DNA from 2 places in the Synechococcus sp. KORDI-49 genome. Region 2 is predicted to be linked to the other one. Evidence: riboswitches for the same ligand, from Rfam matches in the RefSeq annotation. Region 2 holds a riboswitch; the other holds the start of a gene.
The links. A riboswitch is a leader RNA that binds a small molecule or an ion and turns the genes downstream of it on or off. The one in region 2 is predicted to bind cobalamin.
Positions count from the first base shown of each region.

Region 1 (14,339 bases), 210 kb from region 2:
GGTCTTGAGCATTGGATTGAACCTCTGTGGGTTTCAGTGCTGATAGTATAGCGCCTAGCGCTGCATCTGTAAAGATTAGTGCTGCGGGTGTTTGGCGCTTAAGTAGCGTTGAGGTGTCTCTGCCGAACGGGTATGAGCGCCATCACGCAACCACTTTTGGATGCCTTGGATCACCTCTGCTATCAGGTTGATGGTGATCCTGAGATTGAGCAGGAGTTTTATGACGCTGAAACTCCAGAGGAGATGGTGAACCTGGCGGTTGGGACGGGGATCCTGATTAATGCCGATGACTTCCGTGCCTTACTGAGGAGCGGAAGCACAGAGCGATGGGTCGTGCGTGGCGAACCAACGGATAATCCAATCGCTCATCTGCAACAAGTCTTTGGTCTCTGATGCTGCTTTTGTTGTCTTAGATCTCTTGAACCATGCAGAGATAGGAACTCACCAACGGTTGTGCTCGTCCATCCCGCTGTGCCTGCTTCTGGATCGCCTTGACTGCTTCCCGCACTTCAGGGGCATAGTCCCAGGAGGTTCGTGATCGCTGCTTGAGAACCCATCCACCAGGGACACGAATGCCATAGCGCAATTCAGGATCTGAGAAGACCTCCAGCAGTTCAGCGTCAATTGCTTTGCGCTCTTGGTCCAGGATCTTCAGTTGATCGGTGAGTTCAATCCGCCTTAGCAGCAGTTGATCAGGTTTCCAGTCCTCCAGATAGGCGTAGGGGTTATGGCGTTCAGGCGGCAGCGTCTCCACCAGTCGCTGAAGATCTGCTTTGGAGATCGGTGGGGTCATTTTTTGCCATAGAGAGCACCCTCGTCCTCCAGTCGGTTGTAGTGGCAACGGATGGCGTCTTCCACGATGGCGGCAAGGGTGGTGGATTGATTGGTTCGACGCCTGAACTCCTGAATCTCAGAAACCAGTTCCATCGTGTCCTGATTCAGACGAATGCCGAACTGCTTGGGTGCGTCAGGGTGATCAGATGCCATTGCTGGTGCGGGTCGTGGGTCAAGTGTGGCAGGGGATTTCTCCCCCACCAGCAACGGCAAGAACCATCAGGCGGTTACCAGGCAATGGTCTTTTGCTGCTGCCACTGCCTGCTCCAGGGTCTGGTGGCAGGAAAGGGTGCGGGTCTCCCAGCACATCTCACCCACCTGTGAGCGGCGGCAGAGTTGAAAGTCACCCGAGCGTGAATGGCGAACCAGCATTCCCTGATGCTCAGGACTGGTGAAGTGCCAGCAGAAGGGAGTGGATTGATGAAGCATGGTCTTGAACCTCTGTGGGTTTCGGGAAAGGTGTTGGAGGGGCGGGTTTCTATGAACCTCTTGCCCCTCAACGCTCAAAATATAGCACAGAAACTAGACAACGCAGTATTAGACGCTAATTCTGTCCAATGGTTCGCTCTGCTGTGCTGCCACCTCCAGTGCCATGGCATCGAGGAGGTGGTCACTGACAGATCGGGTGCTGCTGTTCAGGCGAGCGTTCATTGCCTTGCCAAAGAGGGCAGAGAACTCCGTGCTCACAGTGGCGGAGAGCAGATCAGCGGCAAATGCCCAGTGCTCCAGCATCACGGCATTGGACAGGTGACCATCGGCAATGGCATCAGCGGAGTCCTGCTCCCATTGGCAGCACTGGTTCCGAAGGGCAGTCACGATCACACCCTGGGCAGCGTTGAGGGTTGCCAGGTCAATGGTGGAAAGGTCAGTCGGCATGGTCTTGAACCTCTATGGGTTTCTGAAGTGGGGTTGAGAGGGCGGGTTTCTGTGAACCTCTTGCCCTCAACGCACTAACTATAGCAAAAATTACTGAGGATGCAGCGTCTCATGCTGATATTGCGACATGCTGCGCTTGGGGTATGGTGCGCTTTATGGCAAAACAAGTTCGTCTGACACTGCCCAAGGCAATTGCCAAGGCAAATCTGCGTCGTGCGGAGGTGGGCGAGAAACCCATCACCATGAACGCCTTGTCAGTTCAAGCAGGGGTGGCAGCGACGACCATCACCCGCCTGGCACGGAACGATGACAAGGCAGCAGCAGCACTTTCACTGGATCTGGCATCCAAGATCGTGACACTGCTGGATTGCGGGATTGAGGATTTGTTGGAAGTGGTTGAAAAGGATTAGTTCTCCAACTCCAGAAAGAAATCCTCATCCGTTCTCTGGATCACGAATGTTTGCTTTGTTGAGACAAGAAATATCAATCTCTTCTTTGGGAAAAGGAATCAGACCACTCTGGAAAAGTTTGATCCCTTATCTCATCAACTCAGACGATCCAGGTCAGGAACACTGGATTATCTGATAACTCACTATGAATGGTTTCAGAACAACCGTAGTGAGGTGGTCAGATGAATATATATCACCATTCGACTGATCAAGATTAAATATAATATGATCAAGAATACCTAGAAAAGAGATAAGAGATATAAGAAGTGGTTAGAGGAGAAGATCAAAATAGATCTGAAAGAAGATTATAGATGATTGGATTTTTTTATTGACTGGTACTCGATGAGTTTATTGAAACCAGCGCTGTACATATTCTTGCCTTTTAGGTCGCTTTCCTTGAATTCCGGTATTTCAAAATAACTTTTTTTCAAGTGATTTAGGTCTTCTGACTCTAAAATCTCTTCAAGAGTTGACTTGGTGAGACCCATGCGAACCAGGTCGTTAGATATTTTCCTGACTGCTTGGGTATAATTTTTTACAGACTTATCCGATAGATTTGTTTCTTCGTTCATCCATTTTGTGAAACCACTCTCTCCGATAATGCTTTTTGCAAAACTGAGTCGGTCCCATACAAGAATGTCTATCTCTTTTGCCAATCGATCTGGATTGATCTTGAATAAGTCCTCTTGAAAAGAAATTATTTCAACGATATTACCTTTCTTTGTTCTTCCCGAAACGATGTCCTTGAATTCATCAATGATCCTGGAGTCATGCATCCCTAAAGCGCTTAATACTGAAATTATCTGTTGAAATGCTGACTGCTGAGGGTCATCTAATTCGTCGTCTACCACAACTGGTAGCAAGATATATCCAGTCTGCTTGTCAGGATGAATCCTCATCGCTCTACCTGCTGCTTGAACAATATCAATAGTGCTTTGCTTTGGGTCTGCAAATAAAATTGTATCGACCAAAGGAACATCGACTCCCTCAGTAAGGCATCTTGCATTTGTAATTAAACCGAGATTGCTAGATTCAAAATTCCTCAGGGTCTTTGACCTCGTTCCGCTGTTGTCTTTTCCAGATAAATGAAATACTTGTAATCCGCCCATTGCCCCAGAGATGCTAGAAAAGTATTTGACTAAGTTCATGAAATTTTTGGATCTTGATATTGTGTTGTGGAATGAGATTATGTGCTTCGCTAAACCCTTGTCTATTAATTTGTTGATAGCAATCAAAGCAGCGATTGCATTTCTGTCTGCTTGTATGCCTTCGTGCTGTTCAATGCTTTTGACAGTGCCGTTATTTTCAGTGAATTCATCGACAAAAGACTTTGTCATTAGTGTTGTTACAACTTTATAGTCGCATAGAATTGCTGGATGGCATTCAATTGCTTCTTTGAAAGAGAATTCGTCGATTACTTCGCCGTAAATATTCCTGTCATCCATGGTCAGGATATTGGTACTCTCTCCTTTGAATTGTCTTTCAGTTGCTGTCATGAAAACTCGTCTTTTGATCTGAATATTTTCATCAAGTAAGAGGTGTGCATATGTCTTGTCGCGATTGCCGACAGTCTTATGCGCTTCATCGAATATGCCCAGATCAAAGATGTGATTCATTTCTCTGGCGACATCGCCAAGAGTTTTCCCGCTTTGATAGGTGGTGATAAAAATTTTGCTAGAACTTGATTCTTTTGAGAAAAACTTCTTTATTATCTCCGGGTCAGTGTCTACCTCTATTCCGATTTCGGCAGACAGACTTTGTCTGTTTTCTAGTGATCCCGTAGTTTCGTCGCTGCAAATAGCAATCCAGTCAAGAGATTTATTGTTTGCTAGTGCTTCTCGTGACCATGTTGAAACAGTTTGCTTGACTAAAGATAAACTCGGAACTGCGATAAGAATGGAATTTGCGTGAAGTGATTGAGATAACCAGAAACTGGTCAAACTCTTCCCTGCTCCGCATGGATGTATTATTTTCCCTCTTGATTTGGATTGATCGGAAAAGTATTCTGTTGCTTTGCTGACCGCTCGGGTTTGGTGCTCCCTTGGTGTCTTCGGTCTGAATACTAGACTTTTGCCATCGATAAGTGTGTGTATAACATTAAAGTCTAATTCGGAGAAGTCTGATGCAGTTAAATAACCTAATTTAGATGAATGCGACTTGCTTACTCGCGGACTTACTCCGTTCGCGGATGTACTGATTAATCTATGAGATAAGTGCTTAAAAGTTTCCGATCTTTCGCTGATGCTTAAGAATGTACTGACTTCTTGATAGGAGACATTTACTTCGGGGTCCTGGTGAAATTTGCATTGTATTAACCAGAAAAAACCGTCCCGTGCTTGTGCTACGAGGTCGACCCCAATTTCTGGATTTGGTAGTTGCAACAGTTCAATTATTTGATTCGGTATTTCGCTGTGGTGCCATACTCTCGCAAGTTTATTTAAGTAGACGGGGTGCGTAAGAAATAGTAATTTGGTCAGTTCTTCGAATATCCTTCCCTTTTGGTGCTTTTCAAGTGGTTCGAGACTTTTCTCGAATTGCTTCCAATTGCTGCAATCTTTTATCAGTGAATAGCAATAGTCATCGGTAGTTGCCACGGTTTGCCATCAACCTGCTTTGTCATCCTAAGGGTTTGCTGCCAAATTTTGCTCTTTTATGTCTAGGTGTTGTTTTGATTTGGGGTGGCACCCTTATTGGCATCTACTTTGTGGATGCGGTTGATTTGCATTCTTTAAAAGAATTCTTTTGACTTGCAATCTATAGGTGGACCAGTTTGGGGTTGGATTATTTCGATAATCAAAAAATTTTTTGCCAGTTTCAAGTGATGCATGCCCTATGATTCATGTATGTATGGATCTCGCATCCAGTCGGTCCCTGTTGCCCCTTTGAGTTGTCCTCGACCCGTTGCGAGTGCATCAGTCGCTCTCTTTGCGTCGTAGTGGAAGTAATGCTCCTGGACGTACTGGATTGATGTGTCGCAGTTGGTGCACACGGTTGATTACCAAATGGAGGAGACGGACCAGGGGGATTTTATTTTGTTGTGATTATTTTTGACCCATATTCACATTCCTTGCAAGGTTCGTACTTGTGTATGGATGACAATCGCCTGAAATATAGAATGAATGGCAGACATCTGCTTTATATTTTCTACTTGTCCCAGTATCTTTTACCATCTGATCTTTTGTAACTTGCTCGTTTAGACGATCTTCTTGTGAATTCACTTACACTAGGATTTGCCATATGAGGATCAACATGTGCAACCTGCATCCATAATTCGCGTGGCGCAATGCGGACAGAATGCCTCACTCGGTCATACCTTATAACGTGGTACCAAGTGTTTTGACCACATAAAGGGCAAAATAGTTCTTCTAACCACTCATTGCTTAAGACGAGAACGGGATAAGCATTGATAATTAATTTTGCCTTGGCGCTTGGCATTCCTCTAGAGCGTAATTCATCTGCAGATAGTAGATGCAAGAAGTATTTCTTGCCATTACCATAAATTCTTTGGTCAGGATGTTTCGGGCAAAAGAGTTCCCGCTTGCGGGAGCGTGTTCTCTGCCTAAGATTGCTACTCATGATTACTTCTTGCGAAGAATTCCTCCCGCCATTGCCTGCCCATTTGTGCCCAAGGAAAATATGGCGCCTTCAATTCTTTTGACCAAAATTGCAATTGCTTCATACTTATTTTGATGCCTAACGATTCTGCTATAAAAAGAATTTCCTCTGGTGTCTTTGCCTCTTTGACTAATACTTGTAACTTTTTAAATTTATCTAGAGCGTAAACAAAATCTTTAATTGCAAGCGGAGATTCGCCCACTTTTCGGTCTAAATTTTTCAAGTTCATATATTAATTGTAGGTTTTTCTGCTCGCAAGCATTTATGCAATATCGGCATAGTTCATGGTTCTCGGGGAATTTAAAGATTATTTGGTGTCAAGCACTGTCTATGACGCCACCATTAGCAGCATCTTTATTCCATGAGTGGTACTTGATTGCTTAGTCAAATGCAGACGTGGAATCAAAACACGGAGTGAGGTCAGGGTGCATGCGTGATTTCTCCATGACTCTGTGCCCCAGATTTTTCAAGAGTTGTAAAATCCTCTTTTCATTTGCAAATTCTCTAAGTACGACCAAACTCTCGCCGGACAGTAGACCAAGATCATAATTAATTTTCTCAAGTCCTGTCATAATCTCTAGACCTAAGCATGTTGCGTAGCAAAGTGTTGAATTGTCTTTAGTTCTGCCCTCCCATTTTTCTGGTTTATACTTTTTCATCCTCGCATAGGTTGACCATAACCCATGGGATCTGAGTATTCGTTCTGTTTTTGGAAAAAATCCTGATGGTAGTGCCAGCGAGGGAAAGTCGTCCAAATCTTCTCTTATTACTTTTTCTTTTTTAATTAGTGGATGCCCATTATTAGCGCACAGATTTACGGGAGTTTGGCATAAATCTATAACAAGAAAATCAGGATTTTGCTTGTCAGGCATGTCTGGTTGATAACTTCCTATCCACGCGTCAATAATTCTATTTTTTAATAGATACAGGGGGCGCAGCATGCCAACGTGATTCCATGTTCCTTGGGTCCAATTCTGTGGAGCAGCGGTTGCAAGCGTCGGTCCTGCCCAGGGGGTTGCTTCTAAGCGTAGGAATTCCTTTTTATGACTAAATCTACGATACTGGTGAACTTTTCTCTCCATATTTAACAGTCGATAATCACCGGATAGTTCCCATTCACTCATTGCATTTCGTTCTAACTTTAACCCTAAAAAATCCAAAGTGGCAGTATTTCTTCTTGACACAGTACTTTGATTAGTGAAGCACCTTCTTGCAGACTCTTCGCCTGACCCGACCCAAATCAGGGTGTCCAGCAATTCCAGGTCATCAACTGTTATCAACTGATCAAAAATTTATGCAATCAAGTGTTTAGCAAGTTGGTTAACTAACTAACTAACTAACTAACTAACTAACTAACTAACTAACTATACCTCTCGTCGATTGATCGGTCACGGTATTCAGTATTTTATGCGAAAACCGCATAAAAACCTGGTTGTATCCCTTTATGCGAAAACCGCATAAAAACATGGTTGTATCCCTCTTCTTACGTCTAACTCATTCGGAAACTCTTTTTCGCCCGAGAGGATATATGCCGCCAAATCATCCAGACCAGCAAGTGCCTGGTCTGCTGCTTGGGAGAGAGGGTTACTTGCCGAGTTCGTTACGCAGGTCTTCTGCCTACCTCGATTTTAGATCCATCAGGACGATTACGCCTCCCCCAGTTGAGGGATCTCAGCACTCATTGCCGTGCTGACAGGTTCCCCAGGGTGCTCCCATCTGGTGGCAAGACCTCAAGCAGCAGATCTCCCAGTTCGTTGGCGTCCATCTAGCGGTATGGGTCCTTCGGTCATGTCCCTTCCGACAGTTTGCCCTGAGTCACTGGGGTTTGCCCTCCCTCAGTTGAGGGATGCCGTAGTCGAGACAGTTGTAGAGGGCGACTAAGGGATGGCAGGAGACCCGTTCCGAGTTCAAGAACTGAATCCGTTCATGGAATGGCACCTCCCAACCAACCTCTTCCAAGTGTTCCGCTGTCAGGAACACTTGGAAGAGGTAGTGGGCACCTATCAAGGTTCGGTTGCCCGTAAGCAATAAAAAAGGCGGCAGGGAATGCCGCCACTGAAGGGGACTAATGCGTCGAAAGTGCTTGCGGCACTGGCGATCTCAGCAGTTCAGGGTCATGCCCCAGCGCCACCCGCCAGCAGACCCAACGGACCAAAGGCAAGCAACCCACCGATGGCAAGGAAGGCAACTGCTGCCGCCTTGCTGACCGATTTGGGCAGTTTCTTGAGAAGCAGATAGGAACCGCCGCACACCAGCACTGAACTCAGCAGAGCACCGCTCCACCAGATCAGGGTGCTGCTGTCCTTGGGTGCCTCCAGTCCATGGAGCATGGCGTGAATAGCGATCCCTCCTGCGACCACCACCTCGCTGATGGTGGTGAGGTTGGAGGTCTTGGCGACTTTGCCCGCCACCAGGATCAACGCACCTACCGCTGAGATCGCCAGTGCCGCCAGCACTTCCGCAGAGGTGACGGTGAATCCTGTGAATCCCAAAACAGCACCGATTACTGCCCCGCCCAGTGCCCACAGCAGCAGTTGGGAGGAGATGAAGGACGCAGCAGTGCCAACTGCCATCAGCATTAGCAGGTGATCTAACCCCAGCAGTGGGTGGGTCAGACCGCTAAGAGCACCACCACCAGCAGTGCCATGAGCAAGAGCGGGATGGGTGCCAAGGACCACAGCGGATCCAGCGGTCAGGGCAACCAGGGGGAAAAGGGAAAGTTTCATGGAATGCCTCGGTCCTCGCCGAGAACGAAAGGGATTGGAGACGGCGAGTGTTCTGACTGAGGGGCGAACCCCATCACAGTTGCGGGACAGCGGCGGACTTGGGGACTCCCTCACCGCACTTTCCTCGTTTTGCCAACCTCTTAGGAGGTGGATCCGTCATACCCACTTATAACCTTTCTACCGCCCCTTGCCGACTGCCAATGCGATTGCCCCTGAGCAAGACGGCAAGACCAGCAGGTGCCTGGTCTGCTGCTTGGGAGAGAGGGTTACTTGCCGAGTTCGTTACGCAGGTCTTCTGCCTACCTCGATTTTAGATCCATCAGGGCGATTACGCCTCCCACAGTTGAGGGACCTCAGTAGTCATTGCTGAAGACGCATAGCGATCGAGTGTGTTCGGAAACCCTTGTGGTGCCTCCCACACCCTCGTGTTTGCTTCGATCAGTCCGCCTGGTTACGGGTCTGAAGATCCAACCAGGACTTACCCGTTGAATCCGTGAACCAGGAACGGTTTGCCTTGCGTAGTCCGAAGGCGCAGTAGGCGGTGCTGATGCCATGACCAACCCGCTTACGGAACATCTCCCCTGCCTGCTTCAATTCCTCCTCCTTGAACGCCTGGGCAACCTCCTCCCTGATCTTTTCCTCAAATTCGTCCTTACCAATCAGGACACGCTCCTCATCAAGGCAGTCCTCCAAATGCCGCAGTGCAACCTCCAGCGCCAGTAAGCGAGCAGGTTCACCACGCTCGAAGCGCCTGTACCGCTGGGAGACGACCTCTTCTTTCTTCTTGCTCTTGTACTTGCGCTCTGCCTTCTTGGAATCCTTCTTGACCTTGTCGAACTCCTTCAGGAACTTCTCAACGTCCACCTCTTTGCCAATACGGAAGGAAGGATCCAGCAGGTCCTCCTTAAGGCGAGTGACAGCAGTGTCCTTTGCAGGTTCACCCTCCAGGGTCTCCTCCACAAAGAGGATGAGGTCCTGTCGCCTGACCTCATAACGATCATGGGAAGAGGCGACGTATCGACTCCTCTTCATTGCCCGAGCACAGGTCTCATAACTGCTCTGGGTGACCTTGTGATCACCGATGGACTCCCTAACCAAGTCCTCCACTTCGCTTCGCTTATCGGCATCAAGCGTCGACAGCAGAGACTGCGCCATGGATTGCTCCAAAACCCAATCCACCAGAGCGGTCTTCTTCCTGCCGCTTACGTACCGCTTCTCATACCCCTTGCCCGTTGAGTAGTTCATCAACGAGTAGATGGCGATGACGATCTCCAACGTCAGGTCATCAAGGATCTCCTTGGCGACGTTCCCTGGATCCGAATACGACCGCTTCTTCAGACGGGAGAGAAGGTCATAGATGGTCTCTTTAGAGAAGGCATCACGACACCCCTTCAGACGGGTACTGACAAAGGTCCGATACCCCTTACGAAGAAGGCACCAGGCACGAAGGACAAAGACCCCGTCGTCATAGGCATAGACCTCTTCGACACGGATACGCCTCCTGGTGGCGTTGCCTGATTTGTCGACGTAATCGATCAGGAGGTAGTCCTTGACCAGGAACTTCTCACAGAGGAGAGGACGCTGCTCTTCCTCTACGACGTCGATCTCTGGTTCCTTGGGGGCAACCTTTGCCTCCTCCAACTCAGGGGCAACGCCAAGTGCCTTGCTGGGGGAGACCCACTTGTATGTGGATGCACCTACCGACTGCCACTTGGAGTCGTTCAGGTCTCCAGTGACCCGTCCTTCCCTCTGATCGTCCCCGTGACTGACGTCGCGATAGGTATCCCTGAACCCTCTATAAAGGGAGTTGCCAAAGACCTTCTTGAGGAAGTTCCGTACAGCAGTCCTCAGACCCATCCCTGAAGGCACGAAATAAGGGGGATTCTACGCCTAAATGCAGGTGTCATTCATCACATTCTTCTTCATCTGCCCAATTCAACTTCTTCCGATTTACATATCAAATTTTGCACCTTGCGCGTCCCCGCTTCAGTTCGAAGAAAAGCATCTCTTGCCTGTCCTTGGTGATGACGAGAGAATCTATAGTTGATTATCTACAGCAGTAATACCAGTCTGGTAGTCATGGTACATAACAGGTTCATAGTCTTCAGTTACTAGTTCGATTGCCACCTCTCCTTCATCAGCACCTTGACTAACATATTTGAGAAATGCTGCCTTTGCTTACTCTATGGTCTCATGCTCCTCTATAAGGTGTGCATGATCGCCGTCTTCGGTATTGATTAGATAGACCATAGTAAATTTTGGAATATTGTTAATATACTTTCAACAACCTTCAAGTCAACATAGAACAAGAGTATTACCTATTGGTTGTCTTTGCTAGTAGTTCGTGATTAATCATGCCCCTCACTGCTCCAGCACTCGCTCAGATGAAGTTCGTCCTCCAATACCAGGATCAGTTCGGCAAATGGCATCGCTACCAGGAGAAGCACAACGAGAGCGATGCCTACAGGACTGCGAAGTCGCGGGCAGCGGCGACAGGAAAGCGGTTCAGGATCGTGGATGACGATGCTCGTCTCGTGGACCTGGTGGACCCGTAAGCAATGCAGGTACTCTTGCTAGTTGCGGGTGCACTTGCGCCAATCGCGATTCCTCAGGACTCTGTACTGCCTGTATATGGGTGTGGAACAGGGTGCCGAGTCGAGACGGAGCAGTTGTCTCTTCCTGAGCAGATGGATGACGGTTGGATCCGTTTATAAGTTCGACGCAGGACCTGGATCAACAGATGCGACTGGGAAACCAAGGAATGCGTTGATGAACCAGCGTCAGGTCGTGCAGGTCCTCCTGTTGCCGATGTCTGGTTGTTCGCAGACTGCAAGGGTGAGCAGTTTGCCAGCAGTTCGAATGCTGATCGCTCAGATGCCTGGACCCAGGACGTTTATTGGCGCGAAGGGGATGCAGCAGGAGAACCGAAGTTCCAGACCGTTGCCGGTAACCCGTTTATGCAGTGGGCGAAGTTGTGCCCCGCTGAGGGGATCGAGGGCATCAAGTTCATCGAAGAATTCTGGGAGCGGTTCCGCCAGGAACTCAAGAACCTCAGGAGAGATTCGTCTCCCTGACCTAAGCGCTCTATGCCATTCGGAATGTGAATCTGGGCGACATCATCTTGTCAGGTTCCACATGGAGAGGACCTGACGAAGAGGTGCCGCAACTGGATTGTCCGCAGTGGAGCGGAAATGCGTTGGTGCACTGAGGTTGCCTGAAGAGAGAGATGCTCAGGTCCGAACAAGGTCTCATAATGAGGAGAGCGCACCATGCAATTTCTGTATCATGATTGATGACTTTTCTGACTACACAAAAGAGCAACTAATTGCTGCCCTTCAAAATGAATATGTGTATTTAATTCATGATGACTTTGACCCTGAGGAGGATATGAGTGCGGAGGAGCATCTTGAATCCATCAAGTCTTTAACCCTGGAATCAATCAAAGAGGAGATACTTGAAAGTATTGAAGCAGACAACGACAATCAGGACGATGGCGATTCGATATCTGTTTCTGATTACATGAATAGGTGGTTGTATTGATTTATTCGTATTGACGACTGTATAATCGCTATCTCTGGTGCAGAAGTCATGACTGAAGGATCAGATGCTTATGGCATGAGCAGAGAAGACATCATCCAGTCTCTTCTGGAGAAAGCATATTATGATGATAATTCTTTGAGTATAGATGAGCAGTTTGATTTAAGGATAAACCTCTTTGGTATGACCACTGACCAGTTGGTTGAATATTCTTCCAAAGAAGGTTTTAGTGATCTCGGAGAACTCAACTCCTTATTCGGTAGCAATGGCACAAACTCTAAACCCGACCCGGAAGATATTAAAATAATATCAATGCTTCAGCATATGCCAGATGGCGATCTATCTAGACTTGTCAACTGCAATGATCTTAAGACTTGCATTGATCATTTATATGATTTCTACATTTCTGATGACAGCGGAGCGATATATAGAGAATATTTTGATAAGGGAAATATCCTTCTCTTGCTTGATTACCTGAAGAAATCTGATGAAATTCATCAGGAACTTATTCTCTCTGACTTTAGAGATTCAAGAACCTCTAGTCTTGAGGAACTCGTCAATATCAACCCTGACGCCAAAGAGTCCTGTATTGATTATATTTGGGACAATGACATAACTGGTAAAGGTGATATTGATATCAGCATGAGGTTTATGATTTTCGCATTGAAAAAAGTATCATCTGATCACGCAAAACTTACACGAAGACTTGCAGGGACTTTGCTGAAGTGCATTAACTATGATCAGAAAGTAATCACGACTTGGATTGGTGGTGATAACACGGAAAATTGCGGAGTATCAGATATGCCATCTGATTCAATTCCAGGTTCTTATACCAGAGACCAATTAATCAATGCGATGGTCAATGAATGGATTGTTGATTGCTATTGTGCGCCAGAAGATGATGATGATCACCCAGAGGTCAAGCGTAAAGAATTTGAAGCGATGACCAATTCAAAACTTCTTGAAAGGTTCAACTTTGACGACGACTATACTCTTGATGATTACATGAAAACGTATGAGGTAATTTCGGAGGAGTATATGAGAGCATTTGAATCACCTGTTGATGAAATCAATGAAAGACCAGACCATAAAAGGTCGCTAGCAGGACGGTTTGTAGATCTTTTGAAAAGGATAAAAAATAAGTTTTAATCCCCATGAATGCCATCCCGCTGTTGATTTAACTCTTAATTCCAACTACTCTAATATTATGATTAGACTTTTGGCATGAGAAGAAGAAGCATCAAAAGAATTGCCTTTAATTTGATCTTTTTGCTTATTCACATCGGCAAGTGGATTGTTGGTCTTTATGTAGGGATTGGTTTCTATAAGGCGGCACCAGGTGCATTCTGGGCATTTGCATTCTTGTTTTTGGGTGCCTATATTATTCAGGATCTGTATCGAGTATTCAAGGCGATCATTAAAGACACTGCAATCGACAACCTTGACTCGGAAGGTGATTTCAGTTATGTCAAAGGCATTGACCCCAAGGTTTTGACAGCGGCAAAGACTCAGGCACTTGTTTATTTGGTGGTGATTATATTCGGCGTTGTTGGTATCGTGAATAATGTAAATGCATGGAAAGAAGATGGTCAGAACAGGTTGGGCAATATTGCAATTTCGTCTCTTTTTGCTTTCGGACCAGTGCTTGTTGTAGTTAGTCAGGCAAGAAAAAAGTATTAGTTCTGCTGCCTGTTTATTTCCTGCGGGCAACTGAACCAGGAACGGTCGCCACTATCTCTTCTGACGGTTCTCCTTCTCCTCAGCAGAAAGCAGAGCAAGATGCGGCAACCTGCTCAATCCAAGTCTGCGTAGGACCCATCGGAGTAATTGACGCCTCTGAAATGCCCTCTCTTGGAAGGGTTGTAGTTCCTTGCAGTGTCGATGCGTCCTCCCCTGTAGGTCTGACCACCAGTCCTGCGTCCTGATGCACCAGAGGACCTACCAGTCGCCACACGCTCCTTCTTGAAGCGCACCTGGTCGAACTTCAGACCATGTGTCTTGCGGAGGTATGAGGCACGTTCTTTGGCGTTGTCGTACCCAACTACTCCCTTCGCCAACACCTGCTGAGTATCAGTGCGAAAGATATAGAACGACGACTGCGTGTCCTCCAGCAACTTCCATTCAGGGTGTGGGAAGAGGCGGTACATCGCATCGACCACGATGTCGACTGACTCGGAATAATCAGGACGTCCCATGTAGTTCCCACCGACATGGATGAGGTTGCTGTTGTCGACCTCTTGTGATGAAGCAGAAGAAACACTCACATCAGATGCATTTCCTCTGGCGGAGAGGTCATTGGACT
Region 1 covers NZ_CP006270.1:2,437,092-2,451,430, reverse strand. The annotation lists gene KR49_RS12325 (hypothetical protein) at 133-393, shown strand; gene KR49_RS12320 (hypothetical protein) at 410-793, opposite strand; gene KR49_RS12315 (hypothetical protein) at 790-987, opposite strand; gene KR49_RS12305 (hypothetical protein) at 1,372-1,710, opposite strand; gene KR49_RS12300 (helix-turn-helix domain-containing protein) at 1,854-2,120, shown strand; gene KR49_RS13440 (DEAD/DEAH box helicase family protein) at 2,465-4,753, opposite strand; gene KR49_RS14010 (hypothetical protein) at 5,728-5,976, opposite strand; gene KR49_RS13430 (substrate-binding domain-containing protein) at 6,155-7,030, opposite strand; gene KR49_RS12285 (HupE/UreJ family protein) at 7,889-8,500, opposite strand; cobalamin riboswitch at 8,525-8,673, opposite strand; gene KR49_RS12280 (hypothetical protein) at 8,939-10,357, opposite strand; gene KR49_RS12275 (hypothetical protein) at 10,855-11,055, shown strand; gene KR49_RS12265 (hypothetical protein) at 11,786-12,040, shown strand; gene KR49_RS12260 (hypothetical protein) at 12,089-13,186, shown strand; gene KR49_RS12255 (hypothetical protein) at 13,262-13,717, shown strand; gene KR49_RS12250 (hypothetical protein) at 13,831-14,339, opposite strand, start outside.
Region 1: it holds a riboswitch for cobalamin, as region 2 does, so the genes downstream of both, KR49_RS12285 (HupE/UreJ family protein) here and KR49_RS00365 (HupE/UreJ family protein) in region 2, are expected to answer to the same signal.

Region 2 (16,783 bases):
GAAGCGATCGAACACTCCATCGAAGACGGCAAGAACGCGATGCCGGCCTACGCCGGCGAGTTGAGCGAGGACGACATCATTGCTGTTGCCACCTATGTGGAGCAGCAGGCCGAGCTGGGCTGGTGAGTCGCGAAGCCCTGAAGGACTTTCTGCATGCGGTGGAGCGCAGCCCGCGACTGCGCCAGGCCGTTCAGTCCTGTGGCACGGATGATGCCCTGATCGAGCTGGCCACCAGCAACGGCTTTCAAGTGCGGAAGCTCGATCTCCTGCACGATGCCGAGGACACCCGAATCAGCGACTGGTTCGATCGCAGTGCCGTGAAACGGCACTTCCACATCTCCGGCTGATCCGGATCATCTGTCCGTTGCTAAAGGACGTGTAGGTCTCGTTCAGCATGCACAAGCTCAACCTCCTGGCGGGCCTTCCCGTCGCCCTTCTCCTGGTGGTCGTGGGGCTGCCACCCCGGAGAGCTCTGGCCGCCCCATCCGGCTCGGACTGCCTGATCGCCAGTGCAGATGTTCCCGAAATCCACAAGGGACTGCTCAAGGGATACCTGCCGGATAACGCCATGCCGGACAGCCTGCAGCTGCTTCCGCCGCCGCCGCAACTCGGCCAGCCGGAGCATGCCCTTGATGACACGGTCTCCCGCAGAAGCTTCCCTCTGCCCGGCACACCGCGCTGGAACCTCGCGGCTGCCGATGCAGACCTTGGATTCCCTCAGGCAGCCAGCACCTTCTCCTGCGCCATCGGCGCCCCCATCAGCGAAGAGGCCACACCAACGCTGGTGATGCTGCTGCGCCGAACGCTCACCGATGCAGGTCTCTCCACCTACAAAGCCAAGAACCACTACGGCAGGAAGCGCCCATTCCTTGTGAACGGGAAACCGATCTGTTCGCCTGAAGACCAGGCGAAGCTGACCACGGATCCGTCCTACCCATCCGGTCACACCGCTGTGGGCTGGGCCTGGGCCCTGATCCTCAGCGAGATGGTGCCGCAGCGCCGCAATGAAATCCTGGCTCGAGGTCTGGCGTACGGGGAGAGTCGCCACCTCTGCAACGTGCACTGGGCCAGTGATGTGATGAACGGGCAGCTGATGGGCGCCGCCGCTGTGGCCCTTCTGCATACCAATGCTGAATTCGAGGCTGATTTCATCGCTGCGAAGGCCGAAGTGAATGCCGCCAAAGCCAAGGGCCTGCCCCCCAGCCGGGACTGTGCCGCCGAAGCGGCGGCACTGGCCCAGCGCACCCGCCCCTGAACGGCTCAGGCCTGCCTGGCCAGCTTCAGCACCTCCAGATACAGCTGCTCATCGATCTCGCGGATGTCGTACTCCGTCGGCTTGACGCCGTGATGGTGCTCATGGACCACCATCCAGCAGCTGCGTTCCAGCTCGCCGCCGGCACTGGCGGCGAGCTCCAGACCCTTCTGCACGAGGGTCTCCACAAGCTGCTGATCGACCATTCCGACGCTGAAAGGTTCGGCGAACTCTAAAAACCGATTCCGGTTCACCGCCCGCTGGCGAAAGGGCCCCACCGGAGCCTTCGGTTTGCCGCCCCAGATCGCAGCGGGATCGCCATACGGTTTGCTCAGTTCGGGATCACTTCCCTATGCAACCCACGGCGGAACAGTTCACGGAAAAAGCCTGGGCCGCCGTTGTCGCTGCCCAGCAACTGGCCCAGTCGGCTCGCCATCAACAGCTGGAGAGCGAGCACCTGCTGCTCGCCCTGCTGCAGCAGAACGGCCTGGCCGGTCGCATCCTTCAAAAAGCCGGTGTCGACCCCAGCGGCTTCGAAACATCCGTGCAGGCCTACCTGAAGCGGCAGCCGAGCATGAACTCCCGACCGGAATCGGTCTTTCTCGGCCGCGGGGTGAACGGAGTGCTGGATCGGGCTGAATCCCAGCGCAACAGCTTCGGCGACAGCTACATCTCGATCGAACATCTGCTGCTCGCTCTCACCGAGGATGACCGCTGCGGCCGCCAGCTGCTCAACCAGGCGGGGGTGGACGCCGCCAAGCTGAAAGAAGCGATCACAGCCGTGCGGGGCAATCAGTCGGTGACCGACCAGAATCCGGAGGGGACCTACGAATCCCTCGAGAAATACGGCCGTGACCTCACGGCAGCGGCCCGCGACGGCAAGCTCGACCCGGTGATCGGTCGCGATGACGAAATCCGGCGCACCATTCAGATCCTCAGCCGACGCACCAAGAACAACCCTGTGCTGATCGGTGAACCAGGCGTCGGCAAGACGGCGATCGTGGAGGGACTGGCCCAGCGCATCGTCAACGGCGATGTTCCCTCAGCCCTGCAGAACCGGCAGCTCATCGCCCTCGACATGGGATCCCTGATCGCCGGTGCGAAATACCGCGGTGAATTCGAGGAGCGGCTCAAGGCCGTGCTCAAGGAGGTCACCGCCTCCGAGGGCCAGATCGTGCTGTTCATCGATGAGATCCACACCGTGGTGGGAGCCGGAGCCAGCGGCGGGGCCATGGATGCCAGCAACCTGCTGAAGCCAATGCTGGCCCGCGGAGAACTGCGCTGCATCGGAGCGACGACCCTGGATGAACACCGCCAGCACATCGAGAAGGATCCAGCCCTCGAGCGTCGGTTCCAGCAGGTGCTGGTGGATCAGCCCACCGTGGAGGACACCATCTCGATCCTCAGGGGACTCAAGGAGCGCTACGAGGTGCACCACGGCGTGCGCATCGCCGACAGCGCCCTGGTGGCAGCCGCGGTGCTGAGCAGCCGCTACATCGCGGACCGCTTCCTGCCGGACAAGGCCATTGATCTGGTGGACGAGTCCGCCGCCCGCCTCAAGATGGAGATCACCTCCAAACCGGAGGAGATCGATGAGATCGACCGGAAGATCCTGCAGCTGGAGATGGAGAAGCTCTCCCTCGGTCGGGAATCCGACAGTGCCAGCCAGGAACGTCTGCAGCGCCTCGAGCGTGAGCTGGCGGAACTGAGCGAGCAGCAGAGCACGCTCAATGCGCAATGGCAGCAGGAGAAAGGCGCCATCGACGACCTCTCTGCCCTGAAGGAGGAGATCGAACGGGTGCAGCTTCAGGTGGAGCAGGCCAAACGCAGCTACGACCTCAACAAGGCCGCGGAACTCGAGTACGGCACCCTGGCCGGTCTCCAGAAACAGCTGCAGGAGAAGGAACTTCAGCTCTCCGGAGACGAGGCGGGTGAGAAGACCCTGCTGCGTGAAGAGGTGAGCGAGGACGACATCGCTGAAGTGATCGCCAAGTGGACCGGCATTCCCGTGGCACGCCTGGTGCAGAGCGAGATGGAGAAGCTGCTCCAGCTCGAGGACGACCTGCATCAGCGCGTCATCGGGCAGGACGAGGCTGTGACCGCCGTGGCTGATGCGATCCAGCGGTCCCGGGCAGGCCTCAGCGACCCCAACCGTCCGATCGCCAGCTTCCTGTTCCTCGGTCCCACCGGAGTCGGCAAGACGGAACTGTCGAAAGCCCTGGCCAACCGTCTTTTCGACAGTGACGACGCGATGGTGCGCATCGACATGTCGGAGTACATGGAGAAGCACACCGTGAGCCGTCTGATCGGCGCACCTCCGGGCTACGTGGGCTATGAGGCGGGTGGTCAGCTCACGGAAGCGGTTCGCCGCAGGCCCTACGCGGTGATCCTCTTCGACGAGGTGGAGAAGGCTCACCCCGACGTGTTCAACGTGATGCTGCAGATCCTTGATGACGGGCGGGTCACCGACGGTCAGGGACGCACGGTGGACTTCACCAACACGGTGCTGATCCTCACCAGCAACATCGGCAGCCAATCGATCCTGGAGCTGGCCGGGAACCCGGATCAGCACGGAGAGATGGAACGACGGGTGAATGAGGCCCTGCGCGGCCACTTCCGACCTGAGTTCCTCAACCGTCTGGACGATCAGATCATCTTCCGCAGCCTCGACCGGCAGGAACTCCGCCAGATCGTGAGCCTGCAGGTGGAACGGCTGCGACAGCGCCTGGAGGAGCGCAAGCTGGACCTGCAGCTAAGCGAAAGCGCCTCGGACTGGCTCGCCAATGTCGGTTACGACCCGGTGTACGGGGCGAGACCTCTGAAGCGGGCGATTCAGCGGGAACTGGAGACCCCGATCGCCAAGGCCATCCTCGGGGGACGCTTCAGCGAAGGCCAACGGATCTCCGTGGAGGTCGAGGCGGCCGGGGTCGAAGCCGAGCGATTGGTGCTCAGCTGATCTGCGCTCAGGGAACAAGCAGCGACCAGGTGAAGGCGGCGCCGATGCCGATCCAGACACCGGCGGCGATCTGGCGCCCGTTGCTGCCGACCCCCTCCAGCAGACGGCTGGAGACACCGGTGACGGCCAGCAGCAGCACACCCTGACCGATCAGCAGCCCGAGGCCATAGGCGAACAGCGGAGCCGGCTCAGCGCCGATCACAGCTCCGCCCAGCAGGTATCCGTGCAGGCTGATGGCCGGCAGCAGCAGCCACACCGGCAGGCGTCCGAGGATCACCAGACCTTCGAGCACGAGAGTGAGGGAGACGCAGGCCTCCGCGGCGGTCTCAAGCGCTGACGGCAGAGGAACCAACTGGGAAACGAGACTGCCGCCCAGGCCCAGAGCCAGCAGCGGAAGCACCCAGCGACGGGGCTGACGCAGACCCACAAGAGCGATGGCCAGCAGAAACAACAGATGGTCGGGCCCCAGCAGAGGGTGACCGATCCCGCTGATCACGCCCTGCCAGGCGGTGATTCCGGATCCCTCCGGCATGCCGAAGGGGTGATGGGCCAGGGCGGGAGTCGCGGCGAGCAGAGACAGCAGCGACAGCCCCAGACAGGGCCCAGCCCTGCGGATCATCTGGTTGGAATGCATCGTGTTCGATCCTCGTCGATGAAGAAGTCGGCGGGCGTTCTGACTGACGACGGATCGGCCGGACTGACCGATGGAATCGCTTCACAGCTGCGGGACAGCGCCGGATTTTCACCGGTCTTTCCCCGTTACCTCCAACAGCTGATCTCTGCTGGAACCGAGCACTTCGTTATAGCTGAGTGGATTCATTCCCAAACCATTCCGGAACAGAGCTGTAGGTGGCGGCATTGCGTTCGTTCTCACGCGCCTCCACCGCCCAGCAGCAGGTGCGGCCCAGATCACGTTCCTGAAGCAGCTGATTGGCCCAGCTCCAGACCAGTTCCGCGGTGGTTTCCATCCCAACGTTCGTCATCACACGCAGATCAAGAGCGCCGAGCTCGTGCAGGCGCTGCCATTCCTCCAGCAACGGATCGTCTTCGTTGACGAGGAAAGTGTGGTCAAAGTGATCACGCAGGCGCTGCTCAAAGCCTTTCAGGCCCGAGAAATCCACCACAAAACCGCAGACATCGAGCTGACGGGCCGCGAACCAGAGCGTGAAACTGCGGCTGTAACCGTGAACGAAGCGGCAATGGCCCGGATGACGCCATTGCCGATGACAGCAGGGATACCCCTCGAACCGCTTGCTGCAGACGTGACGGGAGGGAGGGGTCAGCACAAATCAAATGAGGGAGGACGCTGCAGGAAGATCGGAACAGTGCTTGAAGCATGAGGCCTGATGCAGCCCTCCAGCCCCGCCTTCATCAACCAACTCCGTTTTAACGACGCCGGCTTGCTGCCAGCTGTCGCGCAGGACTGGCTTGACGGAGCCGTTCTCATGGTGGCCTGGATGAACCGGGAGTCGATCGAGCACACCCTGCGCAGCGGAGAGGTGCACTACTGGAGCCGGTCCCGCGCCGAGCTCTGGCACAAGGGAGCCACCAGCGGCCACACCCAGATCCTGCGGGGCCTTCGGTACGACTGCGACGCCGACGTGCTGCTGCTGAGCATTGAACAGACCGGAGATGTGGCCTGTCACACCGGGGCCCGAAGCTGTTTCTACGAGGCCGGCGACACCCGCAGCGACGGAGGCAGCGACGCCCTGCCGCCTCCAGCGGATGCCTGCACGGAGCTGTATCGGGTGATCCGTGGCCGGCAGAGCCAACCGGAGGAGGGCAGCTACACGAACAAGCTTCTGAGTGGCGGTGACAACCGGATCCTCAAGAAGATCGGCGAGGAAAGCGCTGAGTTCGTCATGGCCTGCAAGGACGATGTGCGCGAGGAGATCGCCGGTGAAGCCGCCGATCTGATCTTTCATATCCAGGTGGCCCTGGCTCACCACGGCGTCAGCTGGCGGGAGGTGCAGGAGGTGCTGGCGGCGCGGCGTGGAGCTCCGCGCCGCCCTTGATCACTGGCCGGTGATCGGGCCGAAGCGGTTGGGCTGAGTCCGCACCCAAGACAGGGTCTGACGATCGCGATCGCTGGGCGTGAGCACCGGATCGGCTCCTTGATGCACAGCCAGGGCATCAAGGGAATCATCGCTGTGGCCCCAGAGCCCGAAGGCATGGCCGAGCTCATGCAGAGCCGTGGCCTCCAGCGCCTGGGCACGAAGCTCCGGCGAAATCAGCAGCTCAACCAGCGGTTCCCGGCGGCGCTGGCCGGCACGGTTGAGTTCCGCCAGCCGCAGCACGCTGCGTCCGTTGCTGGCTCTCCATCCGGTGTCGGTGCGACGCCGTGGAGGTCGCTGGCGAAGGATGCGGATCTGCGCACGCTCAGGCTGATCCACCAGCACCACAGGAACCTGCTGACGCCAACGGGAGAGTGCGGTGTCGACAGCGCGACGCCAGCGCACACTCCAGCGGTCCGCGGGGTCAGGGACCGGTTCGATCCAGAGGCACCAGCGGGGGAGACTCGGCAGGCCAAAGGCCGTGGTGGCGAGGCGCTTGGCGTAACCAGGCGCCTCACCCTCCCGTGACTGAGCCTGCAGAGGCTGCTTCAGAAGGCGGATCTCAGCAGCGGGAGGACAGGGCTCAGCCTGCATCAGGCCGCCGGCAGGCCAACCCCTCGGGCCATCAGCGTGGCCAGCATCGGGATGGAGGCGAAGCCGAGCAACTCGATGTTGATGATCCAGCTCAGGCGTCCGGCCAGAGCCTCGCTCACCTTGGGAAGTTCACCCTTGCGCAGTGGGATCGCCCAGAGGATGTAGGTGATGGTCGGATACAGCGACAGCGCACCGACGGAGAGGTAAATGCCGACCTTCCACCAGAACAGTGGATTCTCCGTGTAGAAGGCTGAACCCTGCCCGAAGTGGATCACCCGCAGGATGCCGCTCACCAGGAGAGCCAACGCTGCAATGCCGTAAACGATGTCGGTGATCACCATGGCCGTGGCCTCGCCACGGTCGGGATTCGCCTTGATCAGACGCCTCTCCAGCACGAGAGCGCCGAAGCAGACCATGAAGCTGAGGTAATGGACGTAGGCGACGCCAGCATTTTTGGCGACATCCGTTGTGAGCGCGACCGCCAGTGTCATGAAAACAGGGACGACAACGGCGCGACCCTAGCGGCATACAGCCTCACAACTGCTGATTATCTTCAGCAAGAAGAAGAAACACTTTAACTATGGATAAAAAGTGAATTCCGCAGTCTTTATTACACCCACCAAATGAAAACACTTTGGTTCTAAGTTCAATTGAGTGATCGCGTCATGATGGTGAGCTCACTAAGTGCTTTTCTTGGAGAAATCGGCCGCCACCAGCTGCTGACCCCGGAACAGGAACTGATGATGGGGAGAAAGGTTCAGGCGATGGTTGCCATCACTGAACGTTGTCATCTTGCAGGCGGATCCGGGCCAGCATGCGACTACAACGATGAAGAAAAAGTGGTGATTCGCCGCGGCGAGCGTGCGAAAAATCAAATGATCACCTCCAATCTGCGTCTGGTTGTCAATCTGGCCAAGCGCTACCAGGGCAAAGGCCTTGATCTGCTTGATCTGATCCAGGAAGGCACCCTCGGGCTCACCCGCGCCGTTGAGAAATACGATCCAACCCGCGGACATCGCTTCTCCACCTATGCCTACTGGTGGATTCGCCAGGGCCTGAACCGAGCGCTGTCGACGCAGAGCAGAACGATCAGGATCCCGGTCAACGTCAACGAAAAACTGACCAAACTGCGTGCCGCCAAAGCACGCCTGATGCAGCGCAACGGTCTCACCCCAACGACCGAACAGCTGTCTGAATTCATGGCGATCCCTGTGGCCGAAGTCGAGGATCTGCTCGCCTGCGAACTGCGCAGCGTCACCGTGAGCCTGCAGGGAGTGGTCAAGTCGAAATCAGACCCCTCGGAGCTGGTCGACGTGTTGCCCAGCGATGAACTTCCCCCGATGGAACGCGCGGAGATCGCCGAACGCTCCGCTTCGGTCTGGACTCTGCTGAGCAAAGCCAACCTCACCCCGAAGGAACGGACGGTGGTGACCCTGCGTTTCGGCCTCGACGGCTCCAACGAGTGGCGCACCCTTGCCGAGGTGGCCCGTCACATGAACTGCTCTCGGGAGTACTGCCGGCAGGTCGTGCAGCGGGCCCTGCGCAAGCTCCGCAAGACGGGCATTCAGAGCGGTCTCGTGGAATCCGCACTCTGAGGGTGAGGGCGACCCCATCGCCAAAGACGGCGCGGCGCGCAACAGTGCAAGTGACGTGAAGGAGGGTTCGTGGACAAGGCGGCGGACGTGACGGTGGAAGCGGATGTTGTGGACAGCGAGGTGATCGATGAAGGCCTGCTGCGCTCTCTGCTGCGACGAACAGGTCGCACCGTCGCGACACCGGCCCTGGAAGCTCTTGAACTTCTCCTGGATGACGCCACCCCCTCACCGGTGCGTTTCACGATGCTGGCGGCCCTCAGTTATCTCCTGATGCCGGCGGATCTGATTCCCGACCTGCTGCCGGTGGCCGGATTCAGTGACGATCTCGTCGCCCTGACCGCGATGGTGGGAATCTGGCGGAATCACATCACACCGGACATCAGCCGTCGAGCTCAGCGCAGACTGGATCGCTGGTTCCCCCTCACGCGCTGATCCGCTTCCCGATGTCTGCCTGGACACCTTCCTTCGAAACAGAGCTGACCCACCTGCTCAAGGACTGGCTCAAGCAGCAGGGCAGAACCCAGGCCGATCTGCGCCGCAGTCTTCGCGCTCTGTCGACCCGCATGCCGTCCATCCTGGAGGTGCTCGAGCGGGAACATCGACTGAACGGGCTGGCCGGTCTGGCGACCCGTCTCTGCCGGGTGGAAGCCGAATGGCACGGTGAGGTGAGCGCCGATGCTGACCCGGAAACGCAGACGGATCCATTCGGACAGCTGGATCTGCTTCTGCAGGAAATCCGACAGGACTGCCCCAGCTGACGCCATGGGCGGCAGAGTGGTGGCTCTGAACCATGGAGTGATGACTCTGCTGAAACGGATGGCCGGCATCGGTCTCCTGCTGATGCTTCCGATGAGTGCCCATGCCCAGAGCGAAGGCTGGGTGCTGAGCCCAGGCAGCAAGGCTGGCAAGCAGAGCACCGTGGTGCCCAAGAACTGTGTCACCGGCGCGGACGGCTCGATCACCTGTGACACGGAGATCGTCAACCCAGCCAGCAACACGCCGGCCCGTCCGTATTACAACCCCTTCAACGACTGAGCAGCCCTGTGAAACCCTCCCTTCCCAAGGGACTGACCTTTCTGGCACTGGTCGACGCCGGCGAGCGCCGGGTCGCCAGAATTCTCGCGGTGATCACAACCGTCGTCATTCTGGCGGCCATCGTCCAGCTGATTCTCTCGCTCGGCGCCAAGCTGCTGATGGGAGCCCAGGCCACCTGGCTGGGCAACGACCTGATCAAGGTGCTCGGTGACCTGCTCACCGTGCTGATCGCCCTGGAGGTTCTGCAGAACATCACCAGCTACCTGCGTCGGCACGTGGTTCAGATTGAACTGGTGCTGGTCACTGCGCTGACAGCCGTGGCCCGCAAGGTGATCGTGCTTCCTTCCGGGGCCGAGAACAAACCGCAGCTGCTGGTCGGTCTCGGGATCGCCGTGGTGTCGTTGTCGGCGGCCTACTGGCTGATCAAGCGCGCCAATGCAACTCCAGCCGGAGCGTTCCGGGCGGTGGATCCGTCCGCTGAAGACGGTATCGGCGATGGGATGGAATCATCAGATGATCTCCGGCGCTGAGATCAGCCACATCCTCCGGATCCCTCAGCTGCAAACGGGCGCTACCCCGCAACAGAAGCATCCAGAGGCTTTCGGTTGAATCGATCCACTCACCGTCAGAAGCACAGCTGGCGTTTGACCTGATCAGCATCAGCCGCCAGGCAGCCCCTTCAGCCAGCGTGTCCGCATGGTCATGGCCGGGAGCCGGCAGAGGCCCGCGGAAGATGTTGTCCGCACAGAGAATGTCGCCGGCCGTGGAGGGTTCTCCCCAGCGCCGTCCGATCTCGAATCCCCAGGAGCGGGCCAAGGCCACCACCTGGTTGTGATCAGAGCACCCGGCCAGGGACTGACGACGCTCCTGATCCGTTTCCAGACAACTCACTAGCTTCTGAAGCTGGGCGACTTTGTCAAGGAAAAGGAGCAGATCCTGTTCGGCCATGACCAGGGACCTTCCCCGCTGCATCAGTGATCCTGGCAACAGACGGAAGGACAGGCTGAGTCCGAAAGTCAGGACCTGCTGATCTTCCTGCTCATGCCGACAGCCACCAAGGTGCTCACCATCGGAGATCTGGAAGCAGGATTCTCCACCTACTGCCAGGCCCTGAGACGGCTTGTCGCCGACGGACGCGAACTGGACTCCATCCGTCGCACCATCTGCTGGGACTATCTGCAGCGGCTGCACACATCTCTGCCTCAGAGCTACCGCTCTCCCGAAGAGCTGGTTCAGCGCTACAGACGCTCTCAGATCAGCCCTGCTGCAAACTGAACGATCGAACAGCTGATCGACGGTTGAACATTCAACCCAGGATTCATCCCATCGCCCGAAGCCTGAGAAGGACCCTTACCTGTCTGCTGGTAGCGATCCTGGTCATCAGCCTCAGCCCCAACAGCGCCCTTGCCGCAGACATCAGCGGCAGGGGCGCTGTTCTGTTTGAGCAGCACTGCGCCGCCTGCCACATCCATGGAGGCAACATCATCCGGCGAGGCAAAACTCTGCGGATGAACGCTCTGGAGAAACGCGGCATCGCCTCACCGGAAGCGATCGCTGCGATTGCACGCGAGGGGATCGGGCAGATGAGTGGATATGAGCAGGTGCTCGGAACAGGCGGAGATGTTGCTGTGGCGGACTGGATCTGGGAACAGGCTCAGAACGCCTGGATCCAGGGATAGACCTCGACAGACGTCCAGATTCCCTGCGTCCAATAGATGTCCTGCTTCACGAGCTCTTGCACGGTGGCAAGGTTCTCTGCCTCGAAGATTCCGAACACATGGGTGCTGCCTTCTGTGGGTCCGAGGGTGATCAGAGTGCCTTGCTGCTTGAGAGACTGCAGTCTCGAGAGATGCTCTTCCCGGAATGGAGTGCGCTTTTCGAGAGCATCAGAGCAGTAAGTACCCCACAGAACAAAACGCGCCATGACGAAATAAGGATCGGAAAGAACTTTCCCTCGAAAAGGATGGCACGGCGGCGTCACCAAACGCTATGTTGAGAATGTTGATACCTACAGAAACCAATGCTCACCGGAAGCGACCTTCTCAACAAAGTCAAGGAGCTGGGTGATGTCAGCAAGTCAGATCTGGTTCGCGCCTGTGGCTATGTCACCAACAAAAAGGATGGTGGCGACCGTCTGAACTTCACAGCCTTCTACGAAGCACTTCTCGAAGCAAAGGGAGTCAGCCTTGGAACCACCGGCATCGGTGGTATCGGCAAAGGTGGCCGCAAACTGAGCTACGTCGCCACAGTTCAGGGCAACGGCAACCTGCTGATCGGCAAGGCCTACACCGCTCTGCTCGAACTCAAGCCCGGCGACGAATTTGAAATCAAGCTTGGTCGCAAGCAGATCCGCCTCGTCCCCGTCGGTGGCGGTGACGAAGAGGAAGAGTGATCCAAAGCTCCTCAGGGGAAACGGCCAGACCCCAACTGCCCCGGTGAAAACCGGGGCTTTTTCTTTTCTCCGAGAGAAGCGAAGGAAGGTGGTGGGTGCTCGATCAATCGGCTGCCTGCCTCAACTCCCGGCAGAATTCTCCGGCCTGCTGAGCCACCTCGGCCTCAGCTGCAGCTGCCATACGCTTCACAAGTGCACTGCCGACGATGGCACCATCGGCACCCCAACTACGCACCTGTCGAACCTGTTCAGCCCCTGAGATCCCGAATCCCACAGCGACAGGAACAGGGGAGGATTCCTTCAGCTTCTTGACGAGCCCCTCGACTCTGGTTTCCATCCGGCTGCGCTCGCCGGTGACACCTGTGACACTGACGAGGTAAGTGAAACCGCGACTGCGCTGAGCGATGCGCATCATGCGCTCCTCCGGCGTCGTCGGTGCCACGAGCAGCACAAGATCCAGACCGAAACCGGCTGCCACCGGTGACAGCTTCTCGGCCTCCTCGAGAGGAAGATCCGGAACCACAAGACCCGCAGCTCCTGCCTGCGCTGCCTGCTCACAGAAGCGCTCCATGCCCATGTTCAGGAGTGGATTGCTGTAGGTGAACAGAATCACAGGGATGGTGAGTTCCCCCTTCAGGGAGCTCAACATTTCAAGAACACCGGCCGGTGATGTGCCACCGGAGAGTGCACGGGCTGCAGCCGCCTGAATCACCGGGCCATCGGCAAGTGGATCGCTGTAGGGGATGCCCAGTTCAACGATGTCGGCCCCCTCCCTCTGCAGCTGCATGAGCACCGAGCTGGTGGTCGCCAGATCAGGATCACCTGCCATCAGAAAAGGCATCACAGCCATGCGTCCCTCGCTCTGAAGCTGCGCGAAACGCTGAGCGATGCGGGATGTCTGCTGGCTGAGACTCTCCATCTGGACGACCGGGATGAAACCCAACGAGCCTATGAGTCGGCCGTCGACTTGTCCTCATCGGCCCCGATCCGGCGGAGCAGCTCCTGCTGTTCCGCCTCAGGCAGCGCATCAAAACGGGCTTCCAGATCCTGGGTCGTCTGCTCGTCGTACACGGCCCGATAACGACGACGCTGCTCCATGAATGTCATGTTTCCTGTCACCACTCGGAACAGATAGGAGCCTGTCCAGATGATCACGATCATCACGAGCAGAGCCTGAGCCGCGATGCCTGCGGAAAAACCTTCCAACCCCGCGGCGCGGAATCCCAGTAATCCCACCCCACCGAGAGCCAGCACGGCCAGACCGATCAGCAGAACCCTGCCTCTGGTCACCTCAGGCCTCTCCCTGTCCGCTCATGCGCAGATTCAGGAATGGAGCAAAGACGATCATTCCCGGGAAGAAGAGAAACACCATCCCGTAGACGACCAATCGTTCGATCTTTCCCATCTGGTGCCAGCGCTTGTTCATCCAGAGGAACAGAGCAAGCGGCACCACCAGAAGGTAGAGCCCTGCCAGAGCTCCGTAGGCTCCGATCACGAGCAGCGTGTCCTGAGAGAGGCTGCCAGGCAGCGACAGGAGGTCCAAGGCCATCCATTCGTTCACCGAAATCTAGGATGTCCTGCATGGGGGCATGGCGGAATCGGTAGACGCACGCGACTTAAAATCGCTTGGGCCGCAAGGCCTGTGGGGGTTCAAGTCCCCCTGCCCCCACTCGGTGACAGTTCAGAACTGGGATCTCCGGGGAACCAACCGTCGGAACGGTCCATTCGCCGCCGCTAGGCGCTGGGCAGCAGAGCCGTCAGCTTCTCGCGGAACTCACCCTTCTGCATGCCGCCTTTGATTTCACCGTGGATGGTGAACGCACCCTCCGGATCGGAAACCAGCAAATAGGTCGGCCAGCCCATGCCCTCCTTGTTGGGGTACTGAGCCAGCAGAACCTTGCGATATTTCCGGTAGGTCTCGGTGTCCTGGAGCATCACCGTGACGAAGCTGCAGCCGAGCTCCTCGCTCACCTTGGCGTCGTAATGACTCATCCGATGACAGGTTCCGCAGTCCTCGGAGCTGAACTTGAGCAGATGCATGACGTCACTCCCGCATGAACCGACGCTAGCGAGACCCTTCTCCCTGTCCTGCCGATTCAGGTCCGGTCATCAGACGCCACGACAGCACGTCCCCCGCATGGAACGGCACGAGCCCTTCCACAGCGGCTGGTACCAGCTGATCGCGTCGGACCAGCGTCACCCGCTCCTGATTGACCGGCAGTCCGTAGAAGGCAGGCCCATGCAGGCTGGCGAACCCCTCCAGACGGTCCATCGCCTGCTCCTGATCAAACACCTCGGCGTAGCTCTCCAGTGCGTGGGGAGCGTTGAAGATGCCGGCGCATCCGCAGGCGGTCTCCTTTCCGGAGCGTGGGTGCGGAGCTGAATCCGTGCCCAGGAAGAAGCGGGGATCACCGCTCACAGCCGCCTGTCGAAGCGCCAGACGATGGCGTTCACGTTTGGCGACGGGAAGACAGAAGAAATCGCTGCGCAGGCCACCGGCGAACATCGCGTTGCGGTTGATGTGCAGGTGGTGAGGGGTGATCGTGGCGGCGAGGTGACGGTCGGCTGATCCAACGAAATCAACGGCCTGCTCGGTCGTGATGTGCTCCAGCACAATGCGCAGCTCGGGATAACGCTGCCGCAGCCCCTTCAGATGGCGTTCGATGAACACCGCCTCACGATCGAAGACATCCACATCGGGATCGGTGACTTCCCCGTGAATCAGCAGGGGCATGCCGATGCGCTGCATGCAGCTCAGCACAGCTGCGATGCGGTCCAGATCGGTCACCCCGGCGGCGGAATTGGTGGTCGCATTGGCGGGGTAGAGCTTCGCGGCGGTGAACACCCCGGATCGGAACCCCTGCTCCAGCTCAGCAGGGTCGAAATCATCGGTGAGGTAGGCCGTCATCAGGGGCCTGAATCCAGTGCTGTCGGAACAGGCCGCCAGAATTCTGTCGCGGTAGGCAGCAGCAGCCGCCACGGTCGTCACCGGCGGCCGCAGATTCGGCATCACGATGGCGCGCCGGAAGGCCCTGGCCGTGTGGCCCACCACCCGTTCGAGCATCTCGCCATCCCGAAGATGGACATGCCAGTCATCGGGTGCGGCGAGTGTGATCCGATCAGGCATTGGGCGTCAGTTCCGCCACGGCGAGCTGGAGGGCCTGCAGACGGTCACTGGTGATGTGGCGCTCCGGCAGACGTTCGAGAAGCTTCAGCTTGCGGAGGCGGTTCGCTGTACTGCCGGTCGCTCCCACCATGAACACCTGACGCCCCACTTCCATGGCCTCCTTCACCGCATTCTCCAGCGCGATCGCGGCCGTGACACCGAGATGGGAGACCTCCGAAAGATCAAACACAACAGCCTGACAATTACCGATGGCGTTGTGTTCCCTCGAGATGGCCTTCGCGACACCGAAGATCATCGGACCGGCCAACTGGAACAGAAGCACCTTGCCAGCGGCCTGATCCAGCAGGGACTGCTCCTCCTCGCTGAGCTCGACGTCGTCGTCCGTTGTGCTGATCGTCTTCACCTTCTTGGACTGCAGCGCACTCATCCGATCAATGGTGAGCACATTGGCCACGAACACCCCGATGCCGACCGCTGTGATCAGATCCACCAGAACGGTGAGCACAATCACGCCGTAGGTGATCACAGCCGCCTTGGGGGAAAGGTGATGCGCCCGCTTCAGAAATTCCCAGTCAATGATGTCGATGCCGACCTTCAGAGCGATGCCGGCCAGCACCGCCAGAGGGATCATCGAGGCCAGGGGGGCTGCCAGCAGCACCACGAGCATCAGCACAACGGCTCGGATCACACCGGAGAGTGCCGTGCGGCCACCGGCCTGAATATTGACCACGGTGCCCATCGTGGCTCCCGCACCCGGCAGAGCACCGAACAGACCGGACGCGACGTTGGCCAGGCCCTGGCCGATCAGTTCCTTGTTGGAATCGTGTTCGGTGCGGGTGAGGCTGTCGGCCACCACCGACGTGAGCAGAGCATCGATGCAGCCGAGCATCCCCAGCACGGCGGCGTTCACCACCATCATCCGGATCTGACCACCGGAGAAGTCCGGCATGCTGAGTGAGGGGAACTCGGCGGAGAAGGACGGAATCGTCCGCAGACCTGCCCCGCTGAACACGGAAACCGCCAGCAAGGTGCCGACCACCAGTGCCAGCAGCTGTGGCGGGCAGACCTTCTTCAGAGCCGATGGTGTGAACCAGAGGATGGCCAGGGTGATCACGGCCAGCGAAAGCTCCATCGGCTGCGTTCCCTGGATCAGGGCAGGCAGCTGACTGAGGGTTCCCATCACGCCACCCTTCGGATCCTGGCCGAGGAAAGGCGCCAGTTGCAGCAGCACCAGAATGATGCCGATACCGGACATGAAGCCCGAGATCACTGTGTAGGGCATCATCGTGATGTATCTGCCCAGCCGGAACAGGCCGAACAGAATCTGAAAGACGCCGGCCAGCACACCGACCGTGAAGGCCATCGCCAGGGCCTTCTCAGGACTCTCCGCTGTACTGGCGAAGCTGATCACCACCGAGGTGAACACCACCGTCATCGGACCCGTGGGTTCCGAGATCAGCGTGGGGGTCCCTCCGAACAGGGACGCCACCAGGCCGATGATCACGGCGCCCCACAGACCGGCGGCAGCACCCACCTCCGGAACCCCGGACGCATTGCCGACCGCGATACCGAAGGCCAGGGCCATCGGCAGTGCGATCACAGCCGCCGTGAGACCTCCGAAAGCATCTCCACGGAGATTGTTGGTGTTGAAGCGATTCAGCACACCCTGAGCTGTGTCTAGAGAGGCCGAACCCTAAGCCGGTTCCCGGCAGAGCAGAATCCCCCCACGATTGACGGTTCTATGCCGGAATTCCTGCAGGCGTCACTGGAAGTGCTGA
Region 2 covers NZ_CP006270.1:64,575-81,357, reverse strand. The annotation lists gene KR49_RS00390 (c-type cytochrome) at 1-126, shown strand, start outside; gene KR49_RS00385 (Nif11-like leader peptide family natural product precursor) at 123-347, shown strand; gene KR49_RS00380 (phosphatase PAP2 family protein) at 395-1,255, shown strand; gene KR49_RS00375 (hypothetical protein) at 1,261-1,458, opposite strand; gene clpB (ATP-dependent chaperone ClpB) at 1,605-4,208, shown strand; gene KR49_RS00365 (HupE/UreJ family protein) at 4,216-4,827, opposite strand; cobalamin riboswitch at 4,854-5,016, opposite strand; gene KR49_RS00360 (6-carboxytetrahydropterin synthase) at 5,009-5,494, opposite strand; gene hisIE (bifunctional phosphoribosyl-AMP cyclohydrolase/phosphoribosyl-ATP diphosphatase HisIE) at 5,555-6,223, shown strand; gene KR49_RS00350 (peptidase) at 6,224-6,856, opposite strand; gene KR49_RS00345 (DUF2214 family protein) at 6,856-7,347, opposite strand; gene KR49_RS00340 (sigma-70 family RNA polymerase sigma factor) at 7,525-8,451, shown strand; gene KR49_RS00335 (YkvA family protein) at 8,521-8,883, shown strand; gene KR49_RS00330 (hypothetical protein) at 8,895-9,209, shown strand; gene KR49_RS00325 (hypothetical protein) at 9,214-9,486, shown strand; gene KR49_RS00320 (phosphate-starvation-inducible PsiE family protein) at 9,495-10,016, shown strand; gene KR49_RS00315 (Nif11 domain/cupin domain-containing protein) at 9,910-10,434, opposite strand; gene KR49_RS00310 (DUF3136 domain-containing protein) at 10,528-10,761, shown strand; gene KR49_RS00305 (c-type cytochrome) at 10,785-11,165, shown strand; gene KR49_RS00300 (YciI family protein) at 11,141-11,410, opposite strand; gene KR49_RS00295 (AbrB family transcriptional regulator) at 11,507-11,878, shown strand; gene trpA (tryptophan synthase subunit alpha) at 11,982-12,797, opposite strand; gene KR49_RS00285 (DUF3007 family protein) at 12,827-13,168, opposite strand; gene KR49_RS00280 (NAD(P)H-quinone oxidoreductase subunit L) at 13,170-13,427, opposite strand; tRNA gene KR49_RS00275 (tRNA-Leu) at 13,462-13,547, shown strand; gene KR49_RS00270 (thioredoxin family protein) at 13,613-13,918, opposite strand; gene pyrC (dihydroorotase) at 13,944-15,005, opposite strand; gene KR49_RS00260 (SulP family inorganic anion transporter) at 14,998-16,668, opposite strand; gene KR49_RS00255 (calcium/sodium antiporter) at 16,747-16,783, shown strand, end outside.